Regions from separate parts of the Streptomyces sp. NPDC090032 genome, predicted to be linked through region 1. Evidence: riboswitches for the same ligand, from Rfam matches in the RefSeq annotation. Region 1 holds a riboswitch; the other holds the start of a gene.
What was found. Region 1 has a riboswitch for cyclic di-AMP ahead of ACIPWY_RS22245 (C40 family peptidase). Riboswitches for the same ligand answer to the same signal wherever they lie in the genome.

Region 2: another riboswitch for cyclic di-AMP. It lies ahead of ACIPWY_RS35940 (transglycosylase SLT domain-containing protein); the one in region 1 lies ahead of ACIPWY_RS22245 (C40 family peptidase).

What each region holds. Positions count from the first base shown of each region.
Region 1 is NZ_JBIVFF010000008.1:298,065-301,542, forward strand. It holds gene ACIPWY_RS22230 (hypothetical protein) at 1-195, shown strand, start outside; gene ACIPWY_RS22235 (ATP-dependent Clp protease proteolytic subunit) at 371-1,006, shown strand; gene ACIPWY_RS22240 (hypothetical protein) at 1,014-1,322, shown strand; cyclic di-AMP (ydaO/yuaA leader) riboswitch at 1,657-1,858, shown strand; gene ACIPWY_RS22245 (C40 family peptidase) at 1,862-2,335, shown strand; gene ACIPWY_RS22250 (DUF6328 family protein) at 2,465-3,034, shown strand; gene ACIPWY_RS22255 (ATP-binding protein) at 3,056-3,478, opposite strand, start outside.
Region 2 is NZ_JBIVFF010000019.1:74,429-77,906, reverse strand. It holds gene ACIPWY_RS35945 (MFS transporter) at 1-629, opposite strand, end outside; gene ACIPWY_RS35940 (transglycosylase SLT domain-containing protein) at 881-1,645, opposite strand; cyclic di-AMP (ydaO/yuaA leader) riboswitch at 1,650-1,842, opposite strand.

The DNA.
Region 1 (3,478 bases):
TCGAGCGTGGAGGAGGCGGCGGAAGCGACCATCGCGGCGCTGATGCCGGTGACGATCTCCCTGGTGGGCGCGTTCGCGTTCCTTTTCTCCGAGCTGGCCGAGGTGCACGACTCGGGCCGGACCGACATCAAGTCCGCCGACCTCCTGCAACATCTCGCACTGCGCCTGTCCCGGACGGACGACGGCGACCGGTAGCCACGACGCAGGAGTACGTAACAGGGGGCCGCCCACGCGCATCGAGCGCGGGCCGGCCCCCTTTCTCGCGCTCCGCACGCCTCCAGCCTTTTCCGCTCTCCGTACGTCCTGTACATTTTTTACAGAAGCAGCGACCGAGTAGCGACCGCGTGTCGCGCTCAAGGAGGCACGCGCCATGACCCGACCTTCCGCCCGCTATGTCCTGCCCGAGTTCACCGAGCGCACCTCGGCCGGGCACCGCACCCTCGATCCGTACTCCAAGCTCCTGGAGGAGCGGATCGTGTTCCTGGGGACGCCGATCGACGACACCTCCGCGAACGACGTGATGGCACAGTTCATGCACCTCGAGTACACCGCGCCGGACCGGGACATCGCGCTGTACATCAACTCCCCCGGCGGCTCGTTCAGCGCGATGACGGCGATCTACGACACGATCCGGTTCGTCAGCTGTGAGGTCGAAACCGTGTGCCTGGGGCAGGCCGCCTCCGCCGCCGCCGTACTCCTGGCCGCCGGGACGCCGGGGAAGCGGGCCATGCTGCCCGGCGCGCGCGTGGTGATCCAGCAGCCCGGCCTGCCCGAGCCGGCGCAGGGTCAGCCGACCGACCTGGAGATCGAGGCCCGTGAACTGGTGCGCATGCGGGCCCAGCTGGAGGAACTGCTCGCGCGGCACACCGGGCGGAGCCGCGAGCGCATCGGCGCCGACATCGAGCGGGACACGATCCTGCGGGCCCAGGATGCCGTGGAGTACGGGCTCGTGGACCGGGTCATCGAGAACCGCAAGACGTCCGGTTCCGCTCCCGGCGCCCGGTGAACCGCCGATGCTGCCGCCCGAGCTGCCGCCGCTGCCCGCACTGACCCGCGCCGAGTGCGAACTCCTCGACCGCTACCTGGAGGTGGTCGACCTGCTCGGCAGGATCAACCCGGCCAGGAGCGACCACACGTACGGCGGACTACGGGCCGCGCAAGCGCTCGTCAGCAAGGCGACGGCGCTCAGGGACGCCCTGACGCTCATGCATCAGCGGGGCGAGAGCGAGGTCCACGCGACGACGCTGGCTCGGGCTTTGCGGGTCCTGGACGGAGAAAGAAGGACACAACGCGTCACAGTGCCGCCGGAGACGGTCAATTGACGGTGCATTAGGGACCGGGGCGGTCGATTCGATGCGAACTGTCCGGGCCGGGGCCGAAACGGACCAGAAGAGGTACCCACATACGGAGTAGCCGGCACTCGCACATGCGAACCGGAAAAGTTGCGCGGAACGCGTACGCGGAGTGCGGAATTTCGCCTTCCGCTGCTGGTGCGGGCGTCGTTGGGACCCCCGCTCCGAGGTCGCAAGGAGTGCTGTCCACCCGAACAGATCAGTCGTGAGGACACTCACACAAGGCCGATTCGACCCTGCGTTCGCGGCGTTCGTGCGTGAAGATCCCTTCCGACGACAAGCCCCCGCCGCCGCGGCGGGGCGGTCCGTGCGGACGCCGAGTCCTGCCGCCGTACGGATGCCAGGTCGACAGAAGTGGATCGGCAGGAGTGGAGGACCCGAGCACGACGGGCCGCCGGAGCTGTTTTCCGGGCCGGTCCTTGGGGTGAAGCCGCACTTCGCGGCCGGGCAACTTCGCCAGCCCGAATCCGACAGGTCATCCTTCACAGGCGGCTGACGAAGGGTTGCGCATGACTGCGCTCAATCGTGTCCCGTCGCTGCTGACCCGGGCCGGCACCGCCTCGGCCCTCACGCTCGCCGTAACAGGTGGCAGCCTGCTGGTTCCCGGAGCCGCGCCCCAAGCGGAAGCCGCGCCACCGGCGACCAAGGCCCTCCAGATCGCGGCCTCCAAGAAAGGAAGCCCCTACCAGTGGGGGGCCTCAGGTCCCCACAGGTTCGACTGTTCGGGCCTGACCCGCTACTCGTTCAAGCGTGTGGGCAAAAAACTGCCCCGCACCGCCGCCCAGCAGTACAACAAGACCCGTCATGTCTCCGCGTCCCATCGCCAACGCGGTGACCTGGTCTTCTTCCACGCGGGCCGCGGCATCTACCACGTCGGCATCTACGCCGGGAAGGGAAGGATCTGGCACTCGCCGCAGACCGGTGCCGTGGTGCGACTGGAGAGGATCTGGACGAAGAGCGTCTGGTACGGGCGCGTGCGCTAGGTCGTGTCCGCAACGACCTAGGCGCCGCCTGACGGGTCCCCAGGGTCCTGGGGGACCCGTCAGGCGGCGCAGGGTGCACGCGCCCGCCCCGTCCGCCTTGGAACCGCGCGATGGGGTACTCGTGGTCGTATGGACGAGGACCGACCCGCAGGCGGCGAGGACGCCCGACGCGCCACGGGCCCGTCGAGCGGAGCTCAGGACCGGCCTCAGGACCGCCACGAGACGCGGCTGGAGCGCGCGGACCGGAACTTCGGCGAGCTGCTGCAGGAGCTGCGAGTCACCCAGACGGGCGTGCAGATCCTGTTCGCGTTCCTGCTGACGCTCGCGTTCACACCGAGGTTCCCGTCGCTCGACGGCGTGCAGCGCGCGACCTACATCGCGACCCTGCTGCTCGCGGTGCTCGCCGCCGCGCTCTTCACGGCGCCCGCGGCACTGCACCGCGCGCTGTTCCGGCAGGGCGCCAAGCCGGAGATCGTGCAGATGTCCTCGCGGCTCGCCTCGGCCGGCCTGAGCGTGCTGATGCTCGCCCTGGCCGGGTCCGTGCTGCTCGTCGTGGACGTCACCGCGGGGCGCGCGGCGGGCATCGCGGCGGGGGCGTGCACTTTTGCGGTCTGTGCTGGTCTGTGGGGCGTACTGCCGCGCCTCGTGCGGCGCTCGCTCACGCGGGCACAGGAGGGGACGGACGCCCCGTCCCCGTAGCCGTCTCGCACCCGCCGCCCTTCACGCCTGCGGGACGGGGACCGTCCACGGCAGGGCGATCCATACCGTCTTGCCGCCTTCGGGGGTGGGCCGGACCGACAGGCTTCCGCCGCACTCCGCGGTCAGCCAGCGGATGATCACCATGCCGCGCCCGTTGTCCTGCTGGACGGCGGCCGGCAGCCGCTTCGGGTAGCGCGGGTGGCTGTCCGTGACGCCGATGCGCAGTTGTTCGTCGCGCGCCAGATGCACGTCGACGGTGAAGACCGGTGACTGCCCGCGGGTGTGCATCACCGCGTTCGTGGCGAGTTCGGAGACGATGAGCCGAACGGTGTCGGCTGTTTCCGCGTCGCGCGGCATACCCCATTCGGCGAGTACGTCGCAGACATATGCGCGGGCCGAGGAGACCGAGGCAGGATCGCTCGGCAGAGTGACGGATGCTTCCTG
Region 2 (3,478 bases), on a different contig from region 1:
TCCACGGGGCGGTCCGTCCGCCGGGCCGAAGCGGGCACGCGGCGCAGCGTGAGCAGCAGGCAGGCGCATCCGACGGGAAGGTTGATGAAGAACACCCAGCGCCAGCCCACGGTCGTGACCAGGAGCCCGCCCAGGAGGGGGCCGGCGGAGGCGGCGATGCCTGCCATGGAGCCCCACAGGCCGAAGGCCCGGGAACGCTCGGCGGGTGAGGGGTACGCCTGCTGGAGAAGAGCGAGGGAGGGGGGCACGATCAGTGCCGCACCGAGTCCTTCCAGCAGCCGGGCGGCGACCAGGGTCCCGGTGCTCGGGGCCAGCCCGCAGCCCGCCGAGGCGACGGTGAACACCGCTACCCCGATGCAGAAGATCCGGCGGTTGCCCAGCCGGTCCCCGAGCGCGCCGCCGGTGAGCAGCAGGCCGGCGAAGACCAGGGTGTAGCTGTTGGTGATCCACTGGATCCCGGTCAGCGAGGTCGACAGGTCCCGCCCCATCACAGGAACGGCGACGTTGATGACGGTCACGTCCAGGATGACCATGAAGTAGCCCGCGCAGACCGCGAGCAGCGGGGCCAGAGGCCGGCCCGAAGCCGCAGACCTGTCCGGTCCACAGTCCTGAGGACCACCGCTACGCATCATGGCGACACGCTATTTCAGGAACACGCCGCTCTCGGCAGCCCACGGCCGTGTCGTTCGCATGCTGAACCGCGGCGTCCGGCAGGGCGATGAGGGACGTCCGCTGCGTCCCGTTCGGATACCGCCCCCAGCAGGACCCGCAAACGCCAAGATCCCGTCCGATGGGTCAGATCGGACGGGATCTCGTGCAAAGGTGGCCTCGCCTCGCCCTGCTGTGTCCGTCAGGAGACTCGGACGAGGTGGGATGCGGTCTAGTACGGGCCGTTCACGTTGTCGATCGAGCCGTACCGGGCGGCCGCGTAGTTGCAGGCGGCGGTGATGTTGGCGACCGGGTCGAAGCTGTCCATCGAGGTGCCGGGCACGTGGTAGGTGGCGAACGTGGGGGCGATGACCTGCAGGAGTCCCTTGGACGGGGTTCCGGCGGCAGCGTTGGAGTCCCAGTTGTTGATCGCCAGCGGGTTGCCGGAGGACTCACGCATGACGTTGCGGTGGATGCCCTCGTAGGAGCCGGGGATGCCGTGCTGGGCCATGATGTCCAGCGACTCCTTGATCCAGCCGTCGAGGTCGTTGGTGTACGTCTTCTTCGCCGGGGCAACGGCGGGCTCGGCGGTGAGCTTGGTCGTGCGCTCGGAGCGGTCCGCCCGCTCGGCGGACGCCCTGGTGGCGGCCGGCTTCTGCGTGGACTCGGCCGGGCCCTTCTTACCGAGGGTGAGCTTGACGCCGGGGTGGATCAGCTTCGGGTCGTCGCCGAGGACGCTGCGGTTGTCGTCGTACAGCTTCTTCCACCCGCCGCTCACCGAGTGGTCTCGGGCGATCTTGGAGAGGGAGTCTCCCGCGACGACGACGTAGGTCGTCGAGGCCGCGGCGGGCTTGGCGGCCGTGTCGGCCTGCGCCGCGCTGGCGGCGGTCGCGCCGAGCAGCGGGAGAACGAGCACAGCCCCGCCCGTGCCTGCGGCGGCGAGGCCCCGGGTGAGCGAGCTGGACTTGGCGCGGCGGTGCTTTCCCTTTGCAGGCATGACGAATTCCTCTCCGTCGCCTACGAGGTGAGCTGTCGGGTTCGGACGGGAGATGTCCGGCCGCACTGTGAATGCGACTTCACCCCGAGCCGTTCCGGAATCCGGATCGGCGGCATAACTGGGTTCCCCGCTCCTGCCGTGAGCGTGTGAGTGAGTGGGTGCTTCCGGACAGCGGCAGGATTCGGCGTTCCGTCCGGATTGACCGTGACGTTAAGCGAGAAAGCTCGGAGGGAACAAGACCAAAATTTGAATTTGGAATGCGAGGAGTCTGCTTTCCAGCGACCGGAACCCCGAGCTTCCTTTGATCGAAAAGCTCAACTCTCTTTGCGCAGAACGGAAGTGCGCTCGGCTGTTCTTGGGGGCCAAAGCCGTAGGCGTGACCCATTTCACTGAATGGGAAGCAGGTTGGAATGCGACTCGAAGAGGGTGTCGTAGCATGACGTTTCATGTGAATAACTCATAATTCGGCCAGTCTTGGTATAAGTCGTTAATCATGCCAAGAAGTATGTTTCATGTGCAAACACGGACATATCGCCGAGGGGGCATTGCGTATCGAAACGGACATAAATCCATCAATGTCGGACTGTCCGTGCCCGGCCCTTCCTTCGCAGGAGGCCCTGTTTGTTGGCACGGGAGCGTGGGCGGGACGGCACATGGCGATTCCTCGCCGATCACCGATCCCGAAAGTGAAGGTCGCGTCGAATCCGGGTCATGGCAGTTCCGTCGAGATCGAGATCGAGGTGGATATCGACAGTGACGGGGCGTCAATTCGAGACGGTGTGGGCCCGGCTCTTTCTGCGACAACTCGAACGCAACGGGGAGCGGGGGCGGTTCGTCCCCCGCCTTGCCCGGGACCTGTTCCCCAACGTGGTGAGCGACTACGGCGAGTACGTCTTTTGGCAAACCGTCCCGGCGGGCTCACTCATGGCGTTCCTCGTCGCCGTGCTCAGCGGCCGGCTTGACGTCCCGCTCTTCCCGGACGGCCTGCTCTCGAAAGGCACTACGTTCACCCTCTCGCCGGCAGTCGGAGCGGGCCGGGTCCCCATCCGTGTCACCACGCGCGCCAACAGCGCCTGGCCGAAGGTGCGCCGCCGAACCTGCCAGGGCGTACGGCCGCGCAATCCCACCCATCGGGAAAGCGCCATGGCCGTCGTCCTGCCTCCGGCCCATACTCGTCTCCCGCCGGCTGGCAGCGTGGCAGCGGTGAGTCGATGAACGACCTCCTTGCCCTGCGCCGCCTGGTGGAGACCTACGCGCTCGCCATCGACAGCAGGGGTCCGTTGCTTCTTGTGGACGTTGTCACCACCGACGGGCGACTCGACTCATCGTGCACAAGCCGGACGGCACCGTGGGGCGGGAGCGGACCGGCCCGCAGGAACTGGCAAGGACACTCGACCAGTTGACCGTCTTCGACCGCACCTTCCACCTGGTGGGCAACCACCTCGCCGAGGTGTGCGGCGACACCGCGACCGGCAGCGAGCCTCCGGGGTGCCGCTGCACATCGGCGGCCACTCGGCTGCCGCGGCCCGCCGCGCCGGGCGGCGCGGTGACGGGTTCCAGGCGCTCGGCCTGGCCGGGGGAACTGGAGGCCGCCATCACCCTGGTGCGCGAGGAGGCGCGGGCGGCGGGGCGCGACCCGCAAGACGTGGAGCTGACCCTCGGCTCGACCTGCCGCGTGCGCGGAGAAAGTCGAGTGGGCGCAAAAGCTTGGGACCCAGCGGCTGTTGCTGTCCGGCTCCCGGCACGCCACCATCATCGAGGCGCTGCTGGAGGAGATGACCGACGCCGCGCAGAAGCTGCAGTTGAAGCCGTGACGCCCTTACCGTTCGAGGG